4 regions of the Mesorhizobium sp. P2_D5 genome follow, and region 1 is predicted to be linked to each of the others. Evidence: riboswitches for the same ligand, from Rfam matches in the RefSeq annotation. Region 1 holds a riboswitch; each other region holds the start of a gene.

Evidence for each region. Region 1 has a riboswitch for cobalamin ahead of bluB (5,6-dimethylbenzimidazole synthase). Riboswitches for the same ligand answer to the same signal wherever they lie in the genome.
Region 2: another riboswitch for cobalamin. It lies ahead of AC1DYW_RS03530 (aromatic ring-hydroxylating oxygenase subunit alpha); the one in region 1 lies ahead of bluB (5,6-dimethylbenzimidazole synthase).
Region 3: another riboswitch for cobalamin. It lies ahead of AC1DYW_RS31235 (CbtB domain-containing protein); the one in region 1 lies ahead of bluB (5,6-dimethylbenzimidazole synthase).
Region 4: another riboswitch for cobalamin. It lies ahead of AC1DYW_RS31440 (DUF1636 family protein); the one in region 1 lies ahead of bluB (5,6-dimethylbenzimidazole synthase).

Annotation. Positions count from the first base shown of each region.
Region 1 covers NZ_JBFUEE010000002.1:681,454-686,773, forward strand. The annotation lists gene AC1DYW_RS09970 (MFS transporter) at 1-515, opposite strand, end outside; gene AC1DYW_RS09975 (TetR/AcrR family transcriptional regulator) at 636-1,244, shown strand; gene AC1DYW_RS09980 (hypothetical protein) at 1,341-2,324, shown strand; partial or broken gene bluB (5,6-dimethylbenzimidazole synthase) at 2,441-3,115, opposite strand; cobalamin riboswitch at 3,119-3,298, opposite strand; gene AC1DYW_RS09990 (histone deacetylase family protein) at 3,420-4,346, shown strand; gene AC1DYW_RS09995 (exodeoxyribonuclease VII small subunit) at 4,350-4,601, shown strand; gene AC1DYW_RS10000 (DUF2277 domain-containing protein) at 4,714-4,980, shown strand; gene AC1DYW_RS10005 (pirin family protein) at 5,018-5,320, shown strand, end outside.
Region 2 covers NZ_JBFUEE010000001.1:721,313-726,632, reverse strand. The annotation lists gene bglA (beta-galactosidase BglA) at 1-771, shown strand, start outside; gene AC1DYW_RS03545 (ABC transporter ATP-binding protein) at 813-1,925, shown strand; gene AC1DYW_RS03540 (DUF680 domain-containing protein) at 2,001-2,240, opposite strand; gene AC1DYW_RS03535 (DUF680 domain-containing protein) at 2,310-2,510, opposite strand; cobalamin riboswitch at 3,022-3,223, shown strand; gene AC1DYW_RS03530 (aromatic ring-hydroxylating oxygenase subunit alpha) at 3,338-4,585, shown strand; gene AC1DYW_RS03525 (FAD-binding oxidoreductase) at 4,666-5,320, shown strand, end outside.
Region 3 covers NZ_JBFUEE010000011.1:58,612-63,931, forward strand. The annotation lists gene cbiB (adenosylcobinamide-phosphate synthase CbiB) at 1-305, shown strand, start outside; gene cobO (cob(I)yrinic acid a,c-diamide adenosyltransferase) at 328-951, opposite strand; gene cobU (bifunctional adenosylcobinamide kinase/adenosylcobinamide-phosphate guanylyltransferase) at 953-1,468, opposite strand; gene AC1DYW_RS31230 (CbtA family protein) at 1,461-2,264, opposite strand; gene AC1DYW_RS31235 (CbtB domain-containing protein) at 2,280-2,459, opposite strand; cobalamin riboswitch at 2,496-2,692, opposite strand; gene AC1DYW_RS31240 (aromatic ring-hydroxylating oxygenase subunit alpha) at 2,834-4,009, shown strand; gene AC1DYW_RS31245 (MFS transporter) at 4,013-5,212, opposite strand.
Region 4 covers NZ_JBFUEE010000011.1:103,079-108,398, reverse strand. The annotation lists gene cobN (cobaltochelatase subunit CobN) at 1-1,216, opposite strand, end outside; gene cobW (cobalamin biosynthesis protein CobW) at 1,235-2,272, opposite strand; gene AC1DYW_RS31440 (DUF1636 family protein) at 2,275-2,703, opposite strand; cobalamin riboswitch at 2,743-2,948, opposite strand; gene AC1DYW_RS31435 (winged helix-turn-helix domain-containing protein) at 2,978-4,177, opposite strand; gene AC1DYW_RS31430 (NADH-quinone oxidoreductase subunit A) at 4,509-4,874, shown strand; gene AC1DYW_RS31425 (NuoB/complex I 20 kDa subunit family protein) at 4,865-5,320, shown strand, end outside.

The DNA.
Region 1 (5,320 bases):
CCTGCTTCTGGAAACAGGGCGGCACTCAGGCCGACCGACAGCGATGCCCCGGCAATGTAGACCAGTTCATCCGCCGCCGACTCGAAGGCGAATGCGGTGTTCATCTCGGGCCGTCCGCGGAAAATCTCGGTCCAGCGAGCGCGCACCATTGCCGGGATGCTGGGCATCGCCGCCGCCAGCAGCGCCGACACGAACAGCGTCCATATCGGCCAGTCCTGGTTGGCCGCTGCAATCAGGACGGCGAAAGCGAGCACCGAGATGATCGTGGTGGGCACGACGATCCGCGTCTGGCCAAGGCGATCGACAAGCCTTGATATTTGCGGCGCCATGAAAGCGTTGGCCAGTGCGAATGTCGCGGAGACGGCGCCGGCCAGCCAGTATTCGCCACGCGTCTGCGACAGCATCGCCACGATGCCGATTGGCGCCATCGCGATCGGCAGCCGCGCCATGAAGCCCGCTGCTGCAAAGCCCTTGGCGCCGGGGGCGCGAAAGATCTCCGAATAGGGATTTTGCATGTCCGGTTCCTCGACAAAGGCAGATTCGACAATTACATACGATGCGTATGATTGTTAGATAAATCATACGCCGCGTATGTCAATTGGCATACGAAGCGTATGTTAGTAGGTCCAGAAGCCATGCACAAACCTCGCAAGGAGATGATCGCCGAGACGCGCGCCAAGCTGATCGGGGCCGCCCGCCATGCCTTCGGCACGATCGGCTATGCCCAGGCGTCGATGGATGATTTCACCGCATCGGCCGGACTGACGCGCGGCGCACTCTATCATCACTTCGGCGACAAGAAGGGCTTGCTGCAAGCGGTTATCGCCGAAATCGACGGGGAGATGGCGGCGCGCGTGAACGAAGTGGCGTCGAGAGCACCGACCCGCTGGCAGCATTTCGTCGACGAATGCACGACCTATATCGAGATGGCGTTGGAGCCGGAAATCCAGCGCATCATGTTCCGGGATGGCCCGGCCGTGCTGGGGGATCCTGCACAATGGCCAAATGCCAATGCATGTGTCGGTTCAATGACCGATCATCTGACCAGGCTGCAGGAGGAGGGCGTGGTCGTTCCCAGCCTCGACCCCGAGACCGCCTCGCGGCTGATCAACGGGGCGAGCAGCCAGGCAGCGCAGCGGATCGCCAATTCGAGCGACCCCGAAGCGACGTCGAAGAAGGTGGTGGCGGCCTTCAAGCAACTGCTCGAAGGCTTGCTCAAGAAGCAGGGTTCGCAGCCGGTCTGAAATCTCCATTGCCGGTCTGGCGCGCCACTCCCACGATTGACAACAGCCGGTTTCGGCGCATCCTCTCGCGCCATCTCTGAGCGGAGATTCGGGGGCATGTGGGATTTCAATATCGGCAGGTCGGTGTCCATCATGATGCGGACCTGGCCCTTCGTTGTCTTTCGCATGATCGTCTATTTCGGCATCACGCTGGCCTATATCGTGGCGACCGGCACGGGCGCCTCCGTTGGCTACGGCGTCGGCCATATCTCCACCGATCCCGACGGGCCGCTGTCCTTTGCCTTGTGGGGCGGCGTGGTTGGCTTTGGCGTCGTCTCGATTGCCGTCTACTGGATCCGCGAATACATCCTCTATGTCGTCAAGGCCGGCCATATCGCCGTCATGGTCCATCTGATTGACGGCCGCGACGTTCCCGACGGCCAGAACCAGATCGCCTATGCCAAGGACATCGTGACCCAGCGTTTTGCCGAGGCCAACATCCTTTTCGTCGTCGACCAACTGGTCAAGGGCGCCATCCGCGCCATCACCGGGCTGCTCGGCGGCATCTCCGCCTTCCTGCCGATCCCGGGCCTGAGCGGCCTGGTCAGCTTCGTCAACACGGTGATCCGCCTGTCGCTGACCTATGTCGACGAGATCATCCTCGGCTACAACATCCGCATCAATTCAGCCTCGCCGTTCGAGACTGCCCGCCAAGGCGTCGTGCTCTATGCCCAGAACGGCAAGATCATGGTCAAGAACGCCGTTTGGCTGGCGGTCATCATGTGGGGCGTCTCGTTCGTCATCTTCCTGCTGATGCTGGCGCCGGCCGGCGCGATTCTTTTCCTCATGCCCGGGCAGCTTGCCGGCTGGGCTTTCGTGCTCGCCATCGTCTTCGCCTGGGCCTTCAAGGCGGCGTTCATCGAACCCTTCGCCATCGCCTGCCTGATGCAGGTCTATTTCAGGATCATTGAGGGCCAGGTGCCCGATCCCGCCTGGGACGCCCGGCTGGCCGAGGCGTCGTCGAAGTTCAGGGAACTCAAGGACAAGGCGCTGGCCTCCTTCGGCGGTTCGCGCTGGGGCACGGCCGGCGCGACGCGCTGATCGGCAGTGGTCGCCGGCGCGGCATCGACCCCGTTGAGGCGCGCCACGGTCGATTTGAGCAACGCTTCTCCTTGCCCGCAAAAGGTCTCGCTCATGATCAACTCCGGCAGTGGCAAGCGGCGGCCCCAGCCATGTGCTTCGAGGTCCGGCTTTGGCGCGAACTCGGAAACACGGCCGACGCAGAGATAGGCGACCGGCGTCACATGCTCGGGAATTGACAGCAGGCTTTTCAATGCCTGCGCCTCGATGATGCTGACCCAGCCGACCCCGACACCCTCGGCGCGCGCCGCCAGCCAGAAGTTCTGCACCGCGCAAACCGTGCTGTAGAGGTCCATCTCCGGATTGTGCCAGCGCCCCAGCGGCGAACCCTTCGAGCGCTGCCGGTCGCAGGTGATGCAGATGTTGAGCGCGCTTTCGCAGATGCCTTCCAGCTTGAGCTTGCGGTAAAGCGCCTGTCGCTCTTCCGCGATGGCCGGCAGTTCCTGTTCACGCGCCGCCAGGAACAGGTCACGCACTTTTTCCCGTCGCTCGGCATCGCGAATAACTATGAAATTCCAAGGCTGCATGAAGCCGACCGACGGCGCATGGTGAGCGGCAAGCAGCAGCCGCGCCAGCACCTCATCGTCGAGCGCGGTTGGCAGGAAATGGCTGCGCACGTCGCGCCGCGTGAACATTGCGCGATAGACCGCATCGCGTGCACTCTGGTCAAATCCGTCGCCAACAGAGGCGGTCATGTGTTCCGGCATCGCGTGTCCCCTTGCGATTGCTGTGGATGTCTTCCGCCTGACCATGCGGATGACGATGCCTGCCAGGCCGGTCTTCTGGCTTGGGATCAACCCGCGTCCGGTGCCTTCCCGTCATCGACAGTGGCATTTACCGGCGCGGTCCCCCTTACAGCGTTGGGCACGCCACGGAGTTCAACCGTGTTCCCGATTCTCCCGCTTGCGGCGGGCACCAGGCAGTGGCAGCGACCTTACGCCGAAGCGCTGACGACGCCAATGCCTGCAGCGACACCAATGGACGCATGTGTGATTTTCCCCAGCCATCAGGCCACGACGCATGGCCATCGCGACGTCGGGGCACTAGATAGGGAAGATGGCCACTCGTCTCTACACCCATCCGATCTTCCTTGAGCACATCACGCCGCCCGGTCACCCCGAGCGGCCGGACCGGTTGCGCGCCATCGAACGGGTGCTCGACGATGAGGCTTTTGTGGGGCTGGATCGCATCAAGGCGCCTGAAGGCGACGAGGCCACCATTCTCTACGCGCATCCCGCCGATTTCGTCGCCCGCGTCCGCGCCGCCATTCCCGACGAGGGCATCGCCCGCATCGACGCCGACACCACCGCTAGCCCGAAGAGCTGGCAAGCGGCGATCACCGCGATCGGCGCCGCCAATGCGGCCGTCGACGATGTCTTTGCGGGCCGCGCCGACAACGTCTTCGTCGCCGCGCGGCCGCCCGGCCACCATGCTGAAAAAACCACGGCCATGGGCTTCTGCCTCTTCAACACGGCGGCGATCGCCGCGCGTTATGCGCAGAAGAAACATGGCGTCGAGCGCGTTGCGGTCGTCGACTGGGACGTGCATCACGGCAACGGCACGCAAGATATTTTCTGGGACGATCCGTCGGTGCTCTATTGCTCGACGCACCAGATGCCGCTTTATCCCGGCACCGGGGCAAAGAGCGAGATCGGCGCCGGCAACATCGTCAACGCGCCGCTGGCGCCGCAGACCGGCAGCGAGGTTTTCCGCGATGCCTTGCTGTCGCGTGTCCTGCCGGCGCTCGACAATTTCGCGCCCGACCTGATCATCATTTCGGCCGGTTTCGACGCGCATCATCGCGATCCGCTGGCCGAAATCAACCTGACAGAGGATGATTTCGACTGGGCGACCGGCCAGCTTATGCAGCGCGCCACGCGCCACAGCGGCAACCGGCTCGTCAGCCTGCTCGAGGGTGGCTACGATCTGCAGGGACTGGCATTTTCGGTCGCCGCCCATGTCGGGCGACTGATGAAAGGGTGAATGATGGCTGGAGAGACCAACGAAGACGTCAAGGCGATGAGCTTCGAGCAGGCACTCGATGCGCTGGAAAAGATCGTCGATGATCTGGAGCGTGGCGACGTGCCGCTCGACCAGTCGATCAGGATCTATGAGCGCGGCGAGGCGCTGAAGGCGCATTGCGACCGGCTGCTGAAAGCCGCCGAGGACAAGGTCGAGAAGATCAGGCTGTCGCGCGACGGCAAGCCGGTTGGAACGGAGCCGCTCGACGCCGACTGAGTCATGCTTCCCGAACGATGGGCTTGCCTCACTGGCTTTGGACATGATCATGGTCGAGGATAGTAGCCGTCCCGATTGAAACGGCTTCAGGACAAGAGGAGGTTCGCAAACGATGTGCAGAAACATCAAGACCCTGTTCAATTTTGATCCGCCGGCATCCAATGACGAGGTGCGCGACGCCGCACTTCAGTTTGTTCGCAAATTGAGCGGAACGACGCGACCTTCGAAGCAGAACCAGCACGCCTTCGATCATGCGGTCGAAGCCATCGCGGCATCGGCGCGTGAGCTTCTCGATTCCCTCGAAACCCATCAGCATCCTCGCAATCGCGAAGAGGTGGCCGCCAAGGCGCGGGCAAAATCGGCGATCCGTTTTGCCTGATCCGACAAGCAGGCACGGCCGCTGACAAGGAGAGTCCATGAGCTTCTTCCCCGGGAAAGACCCTGAAGTCGGCGACGCCTTTGCCAGCGACCAGATCGAGCTGATGGTCATTCCGAACGCCAAGGACATTGGCGGTTTCCAGGTACGCCGCGCTTTGCCGACCGCCAAAAGACGGCTCGTCGGGCCTTTCATCTTCTTCGACCGCATGGGCCCAGCGATCCTGCGCGCGGGCCAGGCGCTCGATGTCCGTCCTCATCCGCATATCGGGCTGTCGACGGTGACCTATCTGTTCGACGGCAAGATCAGGCATCGCGATTCACTCGGCACCGAAATGGTCATC
Region 2 (5,320 bases), on a different contig from region 1:
GCCGGCGGCAAGCGCGTGCACATGTGCTACTCGTTCGACTTCCTGGCGCCGGAAAAGATCAGCGCGGCCAAGGTCCGCTCGGTGCTGGAATCGTTCGGCAAGGTCGCCAGCGACGGCTGGTCGTGCTGGGCCTTTTCCAACCATGACGTGATGCGCCCGGCCTCGCGCTGGGCGGCAGGCGAAGCCGACACGACCGCCTATCTCAAGGTCATCTCGGCGCTGCTGATGTCGCTGCGTGGCTCGGTCTGCATCTACCAGGGCGAGGAGCTTGGGCTCGGTGAGGCCGACCTCCACTTCGAGGATTTGCAGGACCCCTACGGCATCCGCTTCTGGCCGGAATTCAAGGGCCGCGACGGCTGCCGCACGCCGATGGTGTGGGACGGCAGCGCCAGGAATGGCGGCTTCTCCTCGGCCAAGCCATGGCTGCCGGTGCCGGCCAAGCACCTGTCGCAAGCGGTCAATGTCCAGCAGGGCGACGAGAGCTCGCTGCTCGAGCACTACCGGCGCTTTCTCACCTTCCGCCGTGCCCATCCGGCGCTGGCCAAGGGCGACATCACATTCATCGAAAGCGAGGGCGACACCGTCGCCTTCACACGCCGCGCAGGCAATGAGCAGGTCGTCTGCGTCTTCAATCTGGCAGCCAAGCCAACCAGGATTGAGCTTGGCAACCGATCGCTGCAACCTTTGCCGGGACACGGATTTTCGGGGCAGGCGAGCAGCGGTTCCATACAGCTCAACGGCTACGGCGCCTGGTTTGGGCGCATCGACTGAACTTCAGATCACTTGAATTTCAAATCACTGGGAGGAAACCAATGGCCGATGTCACGCTAAGACAAGTGAAGAAGTCCTACGGCAATCTGAACATTCTCCACGGCATCGACCTCGATATAAAGTCGGGCGAGTTCATCGTCTTTGTCGGCCCGTCGGGCTGCGGCAAGTCGACATTGCTGAGGTCGATCGCCGGGCTGGAGGAAATCACCTCCGGCGAACTCAAGATCGCCGGCGAGGTCGTCAACGACGTGCCGCCGTCGAAGCGGGGCATCGCCATGGTGTTCCAGTCCTACGCGCTCTACCCGCACATGACGGTGTACGACAACATGGCGTTCTCGATGAAGATCGGCAAGGAGAACAAGGCCGAGATCGACCGCCGCGTGAAGCAGGCCGCGGAAATCCTGCAGCTGACCAAATATCTCGATCGCCTGCCCAAGGCCATGTCGGGCGGCCAGCGCCAGCGCGTCGCCATCGGCCGCGCCATCGTGCGCAACCCGAAGGTGTTCCTGTTCGACGAGCCGCTGTCGAACCTTGACGCGGCGCTGCGTGTCGCCACCCGCATCGAGATCGCCAAACTCAAGGAATCGATGCCCAACACGACCATGATCTACGTCACCCACGACCAGGTCGAGGCGATGACGCTGGCCGATCGCATCGTGGTGCTCAAGGAAGGCCATATCGAGCAGGTCGGCACGCCGATGGACCTCTACAAGAAGCCCGGCAATTTGTTTGTCGCCCAGTTCATCGGCTCGCCGGCCATGAACATCCTGCCGGCGACCATCGACAAGACCGGAAACCCGACCGTCGTCAGCCATGTCGGCGGCCGCAAGGCAAGCGTGCCGATCGCAACGCCGGCTTCGGCAAAGGGTGCCGCGGTGAGTTTCGGCGTGCGGCCGGAAGATCTGATCATCGCCAGCGGCACGGAGTATCTGTTCGAGGGAACGGTCGACTATGTCGAACAACTCGGCGAAGTCCAGCTTGTCTATGTCGACATCGGCCGCGCCGAGCTGCCGCTGGTGACCAAGCTGCCTGGCAATGTCGAGGTCAAGCGCGGTGCGACGCTGCGGCTGAGCGCGGACGCCAACGACCTTCACATCTTCGACGCGGACGGGCACTCCTTCTCGCTCCGTCAGCCGGAAGTAAAGGCGGCTTGAGACAGAACCAAGTCTCGACACGAAAAGAGCGGCGGGCCAGGCCCGCCGCTCTTTTTTGGAAATCAACTTCGGCTGTTAGCGATTGCCGAAGAGGTCGCGGTCGGCGCTCTGAGGGGCGGACTTCTCTACGTCACCCGACGAATTGAGCAGCTTGCCGACGAAACCACCGCTGTTGCGGATCGAGCCCGTTTGAGAGTTGTCAACCGAACCGACGGCAGGCTGGTTGGCGCCATTCGAACCGTAGTTGTCGCTGGCGGCGAAAGCGCTGCCGGAGATCGCCACGACGGCGGCGGCAGCAAGCATGATCTTCTTCATTTCAAATCTCCTGAATTCTGGATTTCGCCAAGACGGCGGGAGAGCCCGCCGCCTTCTGGGAATCGGCTGTTAGTTATTGCCGAAGAGGTTACGGTTGCTACCCTGGGCAGGCGTCTGAGCAGCCGGCTCCGACTTCTTGGTCGAAGCAGTGTACGAGCTGTCGACAGCAGCGGTGGCTGCCGGGGCATTCGAACCATAGTGGTCGCTGTTCGCGAAGGCGCTGCCGGAAATGGCCAGAAGGGCGGCGGCAGTGAGGATGATCTTTTTCATTTTTTGGTACTCCAGTATTTCTTATTTTTGCCGTCCGTCTAGCGGCGTGTCTTGGGAAGAAATCGCGTCGTTCGGACAGCCCCGATGTGGGAGAGCCATCCAGCCATTTCCAATCACGAAGTTGTTCCGCGTGGACCAAGAATCCACCACTTGAAATTGCGCCAGGGGTTTCCACACTCAATGTTTTTCTAATTCATATCAAAGAGTTGTACGAAACAGGTACCCCGATCACCAACTGTGTCGGAGGCCCAGCGTTCACAAGTCCTGCACGCACAGTCAACAGAAACGAACCGTTCGGTTCGATTTTAGCGGCAGCTAATAGTCACTTTTCGATACCGTTAACCTTTTCTGCTTCCTGGCAAGGGGTCGGTTTCGGCGAGATTGGAGCCGGCTATGGTTGCCCAAGAGAAAGGCTTCCGCTTCGCGATCACCGACCGGAACGTTTCGCAAGCGTGTCGCGCCGCATGGATACGATGTCGTTTTCATGCCGATGACGCGCCCGCGATCGTGATTAGATCATGTCATCTCAGGTGCCGCTTCGTGACGACGAGGCGGAGAATTGGGAAGCCGGTCAGAATCCGGCGCTGCCCCCGCAACGGTGGTGGAGTTCAAGTCGCAACGGGAGACCACTGGGCGTCAGCCTGGGAAGGTGTCGCGATGGTCCGCAAGGACAACTCCAGAGCCCGGAAACCAGCCCGAGATGTCTAGACTCGACTGATCGCGGTGGGCGGTCAAGAGGCGGATAGTGCATGTCCGGCGCATCGCCGGCCTGCGTCCAATCCTTCCTCCGTCACCACCAGTTCAGTCCTTAGAAACGAGGACAGGACATGGATGCTCGCAACGACATGCTGAGGCTCTTGAGTGGCCGGCGGCAAGGCTTTTCGCTAGGACAGCCCTTCTACACCGATCCAGACTATTTCAAGCTCGACATGGAGCTGATCTGGTATCGCGACTGGCTGTTCATCGGTCATGATTGCGAGCTGCCGAAGCCGGGCAGCTACATCACGGCGCAGATTGGCGACTATCCAGTCGTGCTTGTCCGCGACCAGAAGGGCAATATCAACGCCTTCCACAATTCCTGCCGCCATCGCGGCAGCCGCGTCTGCAATTCCGACAAGGGCACGGCGGCAAAGCTGGTCTGCCCCTATCACCAATGGACCTACGAGTTGGACGGAAGGCTCTTGTTTGCCAGGCAGATGGCCGACGGTTTCGACAAGAGCCAGTTCGGCTTAAAGCCCGTCGCCTGTGAAAGCGTCGGCGGCTACATTTTCATCTGCCTGGCCAAGGAGCCGGCGGATTTCGCACCGATGCGCGCGATGATCGAGCCCTACCTTTTGCCGCACCGGCTGCGCGAGGCCAAGGTGGCGTTCGAATCGACCATTGTCGAGAAGGGCAACTGGAAGCTGGTCTGGGAAAACAACCGCGAGTGCTATCATTGCGCCGGCAATCATCCGGAGCTCTGCAAGACTTTTCCAGAGGCACCCACGGTGACCGGCGTGCAAGGCGCCGACAGCGACCCGGAAATGCTTGCGCACTGGGCGAAATGCGAAGCGGCCGGCCTGCCGAGCAAATTCCGCATCGATCCGGCCGGACAGTACCGCGCCACCCGCGCGCCGCTGCTGCGCGATGCCGTCAGCTACACGATGACGGGAAAGCGTGCGGTCAAGAAGAACCTGTCCGACAGCGTTTCGACCGACCGCATCGGTTCCTTGCTGCTCTATCACTATCCGACGACCTGGAACCACATTCTGGGCGACCACGCCGTCACCTTCCGGGTGTTGCCGATCAGCGCCACGGAGACCGCGGTGACGACCAAATGGCTGGTTCACAAGGATGCGGTCGAAGGCATCGATTACGATCTCGACGAACTCACCCACGTCTGGACCGAGACCAACGACCAGGACCGGCGGATCGTCGAGGAAAACGCCTTCGGCATCCTGTCGCCTGCCTACGAGCCCGGCCCTTATTCGGAGCTGCATGAGGGTGGCGTCATCCAGTTCGTCGAGTGGTACGCGTCGTTCATCGGCCCGCGCCTTGCCGAAGGCGGCCGGCCGGCGCTGCGCAGCGTTGCATAGTGCATGTCGCCCAAAAGTGCGCAGCGGTTTTGGGAACTCGACATGCACAGGGCAAGAGTGAGGACAAGAGGATGAATGCGATGACGGATCTCGGCCTCTATCGCCATCTCGACCAGATGACGCCCTGGAACGACCGGCTCCAGGTGCTGGAGGTGATCGGCGTCAGCGACGAAGCGCCTGATGTGAAGACCTTCACCTTCCGCTCCGACAACCAGACCTGGTTCCGCTACAAGCCCGGCCAGTTCGTGACGCTGGAACTGCCGACCGCCGACGGGCCGCTGATGCGCACCTATACGCTGTCGTCGTCGCCATCGCGGCCGTTCTCGATCGCGGTGACGATCAAGGCTCAAGCGGGCAGCATCGGCACACGCTGGATGTTCGACCATCTGACGCCGGGCTCGCACGTCAAGGCCTATGGGCCGACAGGCGACTTTTCGCTGCACAGCCACCCGGCCGCCAAGTACCTGTTCATTTCAGCCGGCTCGGGCGTGACGCCGATGATGTCGATGCTGCGCTGGCTGAACGACTGCGCGCCATGGACCGATGTCGGCTTCGTCAATTGCGCGCGGCGCCCGGAAGAGATCATTTTCCGCAAGGAACTCGAACTGCTCGGCAGCCGCATGCCGGGCCTGTCGCTCGGCTTCATGATCGAGGAGCGGTCCAGCCGCGAGGGCTGGTTCGGCCATATGGGCCGCATCGACGCGATCCGGCTGCCCTTGCTGGCGCCCGATTTCC
Region 3 (5,320 bases), on a different contig from region 1:
CCGCATTCCTCGTCAGGGGTGCTGATGCGAAAAACGCCTGGCATGCCGTGTGGCGCGACGCGAAAAAACACCGCTCGCCCAATGCCGGCTGGCCGGAAGCGGCGATGGCCGGCGCGCTCGGCCTGGCGCTTGCTGGACCACGCAGCTATGGCGGCGTGCTGGTCGACGACGTCTTCATGGGCGAAGGTGGCAGCCGCGAGGCCGACAGCATCGACATCAGGCAGGCGCTGAAACTCTATCGTGTCGCCGATTATCTGCTGATCGCGCTGTTCGGTTTGGTCTCGGCAATCGTCATCGTCGCGTGATCCCGCCTGCTGGTTAAGGCTATCAGAACTCGATGCCTTGCTGCGCCTTCACGCCCGCCGAGAAATGGTGCTTGGTTACACCCATTTCGGTGACGAGATCGGCCGCCTCGACCATTGCCGGCTTGGCGTTGCGGCCGGTGACGACGACATGCAGGCCCTCTCGCCGCGCCTTCAGCGCCGCAACCACTTTGTCGAGATCGAGATAATCGTAGCGCAGCGCGATGTTCAGTTCGTCGAGCACCAGCAGGCTGATCGATGGATCGGCCATCAGTTCGAGCACTTTGGCCCATGCGGCTTCGGCTGCGGCAATGTCGCGCTTCAGATCCTGGGTTTCCCAGGTGAACCCCTCGCCCATGGCGTGCCAGACGACGCGATCGCCAAAGGCGGCGAAGGCATCCTTCTCGCCGGTGTGCCATTTGCCCTTGATGAACTGGACGACGCCGACACGCTTGCCGTAGCCGAGCATCCGCAACGCCAGACCAAAGGCGGCGGTGGTCTTGCCCTTGCCCGGCCCGGTGTTGACGATCAGCAGCCCCTTCTCGATCGTCTTGGCCGCCACCTCGGCATCCTGCACCGCCTTGCGCTTGGCCATCTTGGCGCGGTGGCGTTCTTCATCCCGGTCGGTCTTGTTGTCGATATCGGTCATTTCATTTCACCTTGAGCGGCAGCCCCGCCACCATCAGCAGCACCGTGTCGGCGACAGCGGCCACCTGCTGGTTGAGTCGGCCGGCCGCATCGCGAAAACGGCGCGCCAGTGCGTTGTCCGGCACGATGCCTTGGCCGACTTCATTGGACACGACGAACCAGGGCCCGCGCGGCCGCGACAGCACGTCCGCCAGCCGACGGCATTCAAGGTCGAGGTCGTGTTCGGCCAGCATATGATTGGTCAACCACAGTGTCAGGCAGTCGACAAGCACCGGCTGATCGTCCGGCAAAGCCTCGAGCGTGCCGGCGAGATCGAGCGGTGCGTCGATGGTCGCCCAGCCCTCGCCGCGCCGCGAGCGGTGCAACGCGATGCGCTCACGCATTTCGTCATCATAGGCTTGCGCCGTGGCGATATAGGTCCATGGCGAGGGTAGAACCGTCGCCAGGGTTTCGGCATGCGCGCTCTTGCCGGAGCGCGCACCGCCGATGATGAAGGTCAGCTTGCTGCGATCAGGCAAAGCTGTCGCGCAGGCTGGTCGCTGTGCCGGTGAAGCGGCCGCGCACCACGCCGACGACCGCGCCGAGCACCAGCCAGAACACCAGGTTGGTCACAGTGACCGCCACCACGAACTCGTGGTGCAGGCCTTCAGGGATCGGCGTCTCGAAACTGTCGGGCTGCGGTGCGCCGACAATATGCGGCGCGACGATCAGCAGGACGGCAAGGATCGCGAGCGGCAGCGACTTGCGGAACGCGATCAGGCCGAGACCCGCCGCGGTCGCCACCACGGTTGCCCACCACCAGATCTGGCGCTGCGTGAGATCGGCCGCCGGCATGGCAGGCAATTCCGGTGGCAGGCCGAGGCCCGGTGCCAGCGTGAACACGGCAAAGCCGGCCAGGCCCCAGAACACGCCCTGGCGCCAATTGCCGATGCCGCCGGCGAATTCGGAAACCGCGACCAGGATCAGCGCAAAACCGATGCCGGTGACGATATTGGCGACAACGCTGAAGGCGAAACGCTCGAAACCGTCGGCCGGTGCCCAGCCTTCGTCTTCCGCGGCCGGAGCGGCTGCTTCCGCCGGCGCCGGGGCGGCGGAGCTCATCGCATTCCCCGCCGGAGCGGCTGTGCTCATGGCGCTGGTATCGGTTGCGGCAGGAGCGGCATGGTCATGATGGTGGCCGCCGCCGGCCTGTTCGTAGACTTCCGCCTTGAGGATCAGCGGCACGGTGGCATAGGCCTGCAGGCAGGCGAGAACGACGCCGGCCACGAGCCCTGCGATCGCCGCGATGAACACGACGTTGCGAAACAGGTTCATGATGTCAAATCCTCGTCAGTGGCAGGGAAACGCCATCGAATGGCGATAGTCGTGAGCCGCATTGTGGACCGCATCGATATGCGAGAAGCCGACAAAGCCGACGACGAAGATGCCGAGCAGCGCCACGAGTGCAAGCTGCATGAAGCGCGACTGCGAGGAGACGGAGGCGCCGAGGGAGACGGAAGCGGTAGTCATATCTTGTCCTTTCACCCTCCACCCGAGGGCATCGAAGTCAGTTTCCTGTCGCCGGCAGGTCTCCTGGCTCGCGGATCAGCGCCCTTCCCCACCTTCCCGAAGAGAAACCTTCAGTGGCATATGGAGAGGACTACCGCACACAGTTGCGGGGGCAGCCACGGCATTGGGCAACAAGTCCGCCCGCACCGCATTCCCTCTTGGCTCCAAACGGAACCGACGACAAGCGCGACTATAGGGAAAATCGCCGCGACCGGCAAACCAAATTCCGCCGACAACCAGCGCGATTGCGCCATGCAGATAAATCGGCTCTCCGGCACAACAATTGACAATTCCCATAGTCGGGTGTCGGCTGACAAATCCACAGGAAGCCAGCCATGCAGCCCATTGCCAGCGAGCGCGATCCCTACAACGGCCTGACCCGGGCCGAACCGACGCTGCCATCGTCGGCCTATTGGGATGCGGACAGTTATCAGCGCGATCTCGACGCCATCTGGTACAAAAGCTGGTTGCTCGTCTGCCGCCAGGCCGACCTTGCGCAACCGCTTTCATTCCGCACCTTCCGCGTCGGCACGCAGGAAATCGTCGTGCTGCGTGACGAAACCGGCGAACTGCGCGCCTTCCACAACACGTGCCGCCATCGCGGCTCGCAGCTTTGTCAGGAAAGCGAAGGCCGGCTGAAGGCGCGGCTCATTACCTGCCCCTACCATGCGTGGTCCTATTCGCTGCGCGGCGACCTCGTGCGCGTGCCGTCGAAGTCGCTGCCGGAAGGCTTCGACAAGGCCGATCATCCACTCTATCGCGTGGCGCTCTCGATGTGGCGCGGTTTTGTCTTCGTCAATCTGCAGGAGGACGCCGCCGGCTCGGCGGAAACATCCTTCGACCCAGCGTCCGGCAGTCTCGCCAACTGGCCGCTGGAAACGCTTGTTGCCGGCCATGTGCTGCGCAAGGTGATGAACTGCAACTGGAAGATCTTTTGGGAAAACTTCAACGAGTGCCTGCATTGTCCGGGCGTCCACAAGGACCTGTCGCGGCTGGTGCCGATCTATGGCCGCGGCCTGATGGGTCGCCACGACGATCCCGAATGGTCCGGCCACGCCGACAATGACGCGCCGGAGTTTTCCGGCGGTCTGCGCGCCGGCGCGCAGACATGGTCGCGCGACGGCCAGGCGCATGGGCCGGTCTTCACCGGCCTCACATCAGCCGAACGCGCCGCCGGCCAGACTTACGCCACCAACCTGCCGTCGATGTTCATCGTCGGCCATGTCGACTATATCAGGACCGTGCGGCTGGTGCCGCTTGGCCCCGAGCAGACCGAGCTTGTCGCCGAATGGCTGTTTTCGCCCGAGGCGCTTGGTGCAACCGACATCGACAACATCGTCGCCTTCGGCAAACAGGTGCTGGAGGAGGACGCAGGGATCTGCGAGGTCAACCAGAAAGGTCTGCGCTCGATGCGCCACGCAGCCGGCGTGCTGATGCCCGAGGAGTACGACCTGCACCGCTTCCACAACTGGATCCGCGAACGGCACGCAGCGGTTATCCCCAAGCCCTGAAGATCACAGCGATTTCGGCAGGTATCGCCAGGTCACGAAGCCGCAGACCGCCGCCAGCAGGCCGAGCGTGACGAACACCGAGCCCAGCCCGAAGAACGCCAGCACCACCGAATAGACCAGCGGCGGCGTCAGTTCGGAAAAGTCGAGATAGGTCCGGTAGACCGCCGCCATCTGCGACCTTTCATAGGATCGCACCGAGCGCATGAAGGCGGTCGAGCCCAGCGCATCGAGCGCGATGGTGAAGAAAGCGCCGCAGAGCAGCAAGGCGCCGGTGAGCAGCGGCACGGTTTGGCCAACCGCACCCGCCGCCAGCAGCATGGCCGACATGGCGAAATAGGCAAATGTCATGGTTCGGCGGCCACCGAAGCGCTTTCCCGCCTTGCCCCAGAAAATGGCCATGAACAGCAGCGCATTGCCGGCCGAAACCAAAAGACCGCCGGCCAGCTTGCCCTCGCCGGTGATGACCATGAACAGCGGCCCGTAGACGAAGAACGTCGTCCAGAAACAGGAGCGGCCGAAGGCGATCAGCCAGGCCAGCCGCAACCTGGGCTGGGCGACGAAGCGACCGATATTGGCGAGCGGATTGGCCGGCCGCATCTTGCCAGGGCGGATCGATGGGTTGTCGCCCAGGCGGTAGGTCCAGAACAGCGCCAGCAAGGCCAGCGCGAACACCGCCACCGCACCATGCGCGGCGTAGATGCCGAAGCGCGTGTAGAGGAAGATGCCGAGCGTCGGCCCGCCGGTCCAGGCCAACATCGACCACGCCATGCGCAGTGATTCGGCCTGCATGAAATCGGTCTTGCGGATGTGGTCCATGATGTAGAGGTTGAGCGTGATCGACAGCGCGCTGGCGCCCATCACGCGGCACAGCATGCCGGCCAATTGTCCGGCAAGCGTATGGGTGACGAAGAACAACGCGCCGATGGCCAGCAGGCAGGCGCCTGCCGTGTAGACCCAGCGCCGGGCAAAGCGTCGGATCAGCATCGGCATGAACAGCGTTACCGACAGGCCGAGCATCGCCACGATGGTGTAGAGGATCGAGACGATCTGCTCGTTATGCAGGATCTCGTAGGCCTGGATCGGGATGACGCTCGACACCGTGGCGCGGGCGAAGGATTCGACCGCATAGAGCGAGGCGAAGGTGCGCGCGTCGGCCGGCCGCAAGGCCGGCAGCCAGACCGGGTGGCGCACATGGGTGGACATTGCTTCCCCAAAGCAGAATCAGCGGGTCAAATCTGCCGTGGTGATTCCTGCGCGGGTAACAGGAAACCGACGCCTATCCGGCAAAAGCGAAGTCGGCCAAAGGCTTTC
Region 4 (5,320 bases), on a different contig from region 1:
CCAGCACGCTGGACGGCACGTCGAGGCCGACGGCATAGCCGGTGCGGCCGGGGGCGCTGGGATAATCGGGGATCAGGATGGCAAGCTTGCGCTCGGCGCTCGGCGTTTCTTGCAGCTTGATGAAGGCCGCGACACGGTCCGCCACTTGCGCCACACGATCGGGCTCCGGCCGGTTGGCGAAGGCGCGGTGACCAAGTGCGGGATCGACCTCGCTCTCGCCCTTGAAGGAAATGGCGCCGGCAAGGATGCGGCCGTCGAGTTCGGGCAGCACGACATGCATAGCGAGGTCGGCGGGCGCCAGCCCACGCTGGTTGTTTTCCCAGATGTCGCGGCGGGTGGTGGCGACGATGACCTGGAAGACTGGCACGCCGGCACGATCGAACAGGGTTTCGACGCCGGGTTCGGCGCCGGACGCGAAGGCGGTCGCGGTGACGATGGCGGCAGGTTTCAACGAGGCCAGCGCGGTTTCGACGAACGCCAGCGATACCGGGTCCTTGAGGCTGGAGACGAAGATGGGGACCGGCGTCATACGGCGCTGCCGCAGCGCTTCAAAAAGGGCGTCGATCGGTGCGACATCGGCGGCCAGCAGCATCGAACGGTAGAACAGGATGGGGATGACAGGCGCGGTGTTTCCTTGCCCCTCGAGAGGAAGGGGGACGACGCCGCGGCCCGGCTCATAGTAGCCGGCCTTTGGTACCGCGACAGGCGCCGAAATTGTTGCTTCAGACCCTGCCAGCCGCGCCAGCTTCTGCACCAGCGCGTTCATATTGGCCGGACCGCCCTCGCGAAAATAGTCGAGCAGGCCGTCCAGTTCCTGGCGCGGCAGTGTCGAGGCTTCGATCAGGCGCAGATCCTCGTCGCGGCATTCGCCGGGCAGCAGCGCCAGTTTTATACCGCGCGCGCGGGCGGTCGAGGCAAGCTGGTCGCAGCCGTAGCGCCACCAGTCGTAGCCGCCCAGAATGCGCACGAGGATGACTTTGGCATGGCGGGCGACGCTGTCGACCCAGAGGTCGACGGACATCGGATGGCGCAGGTCACGCAAAGCCGCCAGCCGCATCGAGGGCAGGCGCTCGGCATCGGCCTTCCATGCCGCCGCCAGTCCGGCGAGATCGCTGTCGGTGAAGGACAGGGCCACGATATCCGCCGGCGACTGCCGCAGATCGACCGGCTCGGCGAGATCGTCGAGCGAGGCGGAGGTCGTGGTGAGGATGTGCATCGCGGGCCGTGGTTTGCGTCAGCCGGCGAGTATACGCTCGATCGCCGGGCGGTTCAGCCCCTTGAGGCCGATAACGACGAGACGCGAGCGGCGGTCATCCCCGGCCGTCCAGGCGCGGTCGTAGTAGTGATTGACGCGCGGTCCCACGGCCTGCAGCAAGAGCCGCATCGGCTTGCCGCCAACCTCGACGAAGCCTTTTACGCGCAGCACGTTTTCTTCCTCGGCGGCGGTGGCGACGCGCTTTGCCAGCTCGTCGGGATTGGCGATCGAGGCAATGTCGATGACGAAAGAGTCGAAGTCGTCGTGCTCGTGGTCGAGTTCGTCGTCGTGGTGGGTCTTGCGGTTCTCGATATCGTCCTCGACGGCAAGGCCAAGACCAAGTAGCACCGACGGATCGACCTTGCCTTGCGACGTCGGCACGATCTTCACGGCGCGAGCGATGTGCTCGTTGATGATGGCGTTGGCGCGGGCGGAGCCGGCGGTGTCCATCAGGTCGCTCTTCGACAGGATGATCAGGTCGGCGCAGGCGATCTGGTCCTCGAACACCTCCTCGACCGGATCGTCGTGATCGAGCGTCTCATCCTGGGCGCGCTGTGCCTGAAGTGCGTCCATGTCATTGGCGACGCGGCCTTCGGCGAGTGCGGGACCGTCGACGACGGCGATGACGCCATCGACCGTCACGCGGCTCTTCACCGTCGGCCACTGGAAAGCCTGGACCAGTGGCTTGGGCAGAGCCAGACCCGAGGTCTCGATCAAGATGTGGTCGACCTTCGGCGTCAACGACAGGATCTGGTCGAGCGCCGGCACGAAATCGTCGGCAACGGTGCAGCAGATGCAGCCATTGGACAGTTCGACGATGTTTTCCTCCGGGCAGGTGTCGATGCCGCAGCCCTTCAGGATTTCGCCGTCGATGCCGATGTCGCCGAACTCGTTGACGATGATGGCGATCCGCTTGCCGCCGGCGTTTTCCAGGAGATGGCGGATCAGCGTCGTCTTGCCGGCGCCGAGGAAGCCGGTGACGACGGTGCAGGGGACGCGGGAGACGGAGGCAGTCATGATCAGTCCTTCAGCAGGTCGAGGGGAGGGATGCGGGCCACGAGGCCGCGCTTGAGGCTATCTGGACGGCCGCGCCACGGGATCAGGCCGTCGGTCGAGGTGGCGAAGAGTTTTGCCCCTGTGACGAGGTCGGCGCCGCTGGATGTGGTCAGGTCGCCGAAGACGTAGCTCCAGCAACCATCGCGCAGGATGGCGGCACTGAGCCGGCGCTTGCAATTGCCGAGGCATTCGACCGTGCGGACGCGGATGTCTTGGCCAGACGCGGCGTGACGCGTGTCGTCCGCGAGCAGTTCGCCGGCGCGGGGATGGGCATCGGAACCGGTTTCATCGCGACAGGAGGCACAGACGATCACGGTCACGCCGGCAAGGGCATCGCTCTCGCCGGACGAATTGTCCGCTGTGCCAGCGGAAAAACTGCTGTCGTGGTCCAAAAATTGGGCTCCTTGCCCGGAAACCCGCCGGGCGATCGGATTCTACAGTCGCAGACGGCAGGTCTCCTGGCTCGCGGGTCATCGCCTTGGGTAGCCGCCTTCCCGGGAATACCCCAGTGGCTTTCGGCCTTGGCTCGTCGCTTACAGTTGCGGGGACAGCCGCGGATTTGAAATCGGAATTTCGCACCGCATTCCCTCTTGGCTCCTCTCGTTGAAGAGAGGAGACCGTCTGGAGCGGATTTAGGCTTTTGCGGGCGGCGGTGTCAACGTGGGCTTACGACACGGTCAGGTCGGCCAGCGCCGGACCCAAATCACCGGCTGATGTCACCTCTATACGTTCAAGGCCGAGCCAGCCCTGCATCTGCTTCAATTCTTCGAAGAGTTCTGCAGCGGTTTCAGGCGGCGCGCCGGGCTCTGCGTAAGCAGCATGGACCCGCAGGACACCGGCTGGCCGGTCGGCCTTGAGGTCAACGCGCGCCACGATCCTGTCGCCGAGCAGGAACGGCAGGACGTAGTAGCCGTATTGGCGCTTTTCGGCTGGCGTGTAGATCTCGATGCGGTAGTGGAAGTCGAACAGCCGCTCGGTGCGCGACCGTTCGAAGACGACCGGATCGAACGGCGCCAGCAAAGCGCGGGCCTCGATCTTGCGTGGCAGACGGGCGTCTTTATGAAGATAGGCCGGCTTGTCCCAGCCTTCGACACGCACAGGCAGCAGTTCGCCTGTTTCGACCAGTTCCTCCAGTCGGCCCTTCATGTCGGCGGGGGACAGGCGGAAATAGTCGCGCAGGTCGCCTGATGTCGCGATGCCGTGGGCGCGGGCGGAAATGCGCAGCAATTCGCGGTGCGCGTCCTCGGCGGCGGGCACCGGCAGGTCGAGGATCGCCTGCGGCAGCACGCGTTCCGGCAGATCGTAGAACCGCTCGAAACCGCGACGGTGCGCCGTTGTGATGCGCCCGGCCCAGAACAGCCATTCGAAGGCGTGCTTGGCATGGCTCCAGCCCCACCAGCCGCCCGAGCCTTTCTGGCCTTCGAGCGCGGAAGCGGCGATCGGCCCGCGATCGGCGACCTCGCGATAGATCTGTTCGATGTAGCCAGCGTGTTCGCGGCCCCATTTGGCGAGACCGAGATACATTTCGTCGCCGCGCTCGGCTCGCTGCATGCGCCAGCGCATCAGCGGGTAGGTCTCGACCGGCAGGAAGGAGGCTTCGTGTGCCCAGTATTCGAACACCGTGCGTTTGCGCGTCACGGCGGCGTTGTCGAGCAGAGCGAAGGGGTAGGGGCCAAGGCGCGAATAGAGCGGCATATAGTGGGCGCGCACCACTGCACTGACGGAATCGATCTGCAGCAGGCCGGTGCGGGAGAGAACGCGGGCGAAATGGCGGCGGTCGGGCGTACCGGCGGGGCGGGGATCGAGAAACCCCTGGGCGGCGAGCGCGATGCGCCGGGCCATGGCAAGCGAGAACTTTTCCTTCATGCAGGCATCACTCTGAGGGTGGTTGGCCGAAGTTCTGATGGGTGATTCCGGCCCATGCTAGCAGGGTTTTGGCGGCAACCATGTCAGGAGACAAAAGTGGAGTAAAAAGCGAAGGAAATCAAACAGGAGCGGATCGGACCAGTTTCCTCGGATATGCCGTCCAGCACCGCGTTTTGAACAAGGTTTGACTTGCTTCGCTGGAAGTGCTGCGCTAACCCTCGCCGCGTTGCAGCATAGGCCCTTAAAACGGTTCAGCGGTTAAACTGTCACGCTTCCGCATTAGGGTCCGGTGCTGTAATCAACGTGGATTGGCGCCAACGGAAAGCCGAGCATGAACGCACTTCTAGGTTCATACCTGCCCATCGTCCTGTTCATCGGCGTGGCCCTGGTCGTCGGGCTGGCGCTGCTGGCCGCCCCCTTCCTGGTCGCCTACCGCAATCCCGATCCCGAAAAGCTTTCCGCCTACGAGTGCGGTTTCAACTCGTTCGACGACGCCCGCATGAAATTCGACATCCGTTTCTACCTGGTGTCGATCCTGTTCATCATCTTCGACCTGGAAGTGGCTTTCCTGTTTCCGTGGGCGGTGTCGTTCTCGAAGATCGGCATGCTCGGCTTCTGGTCGATGATGGTCTTCCTGGCGGTGCTGACCATCGGCTTTGCCTATGAATGGAAAAAAGGAGCGCTGGAATGGGATTGAACGACAGTTCCGGCACGCTCGTCGCGCCGAAGCCCAAGGGCCTGATCGATCCCAACACCGGCAGGCCGGTAGGGTCCGACGATCCTTTCTTCCTCGAGATCAACAACGAATTGGCCGACAAGGGCTTTCTCGTCACCTCGACTGAGGCGCTGATCACCTGGGCGCGCAGCGGTTCGCTGATGTTCATGACGTTCGGCCTCGCCTGCTGCGCGGTCGAGATGATCCATACTTCGATGCCGCGCTACGATTCGGAGCGGTTCGGCGTTGCGCCGCGCGCGTCTCCGCGCCAGTCCGACATCATGATCGTCGCCGGCACGCTGACTAACAAGATGGCGCCGGCGCTGCGCAAGGTCTATGACCAGATGCCGGAGCCGCGCTACGTCATCTCGATGGGCTCCTGCGCCAATGGCGGCGGCTACTACCACTATTCCTATTCGGTGGTGCGC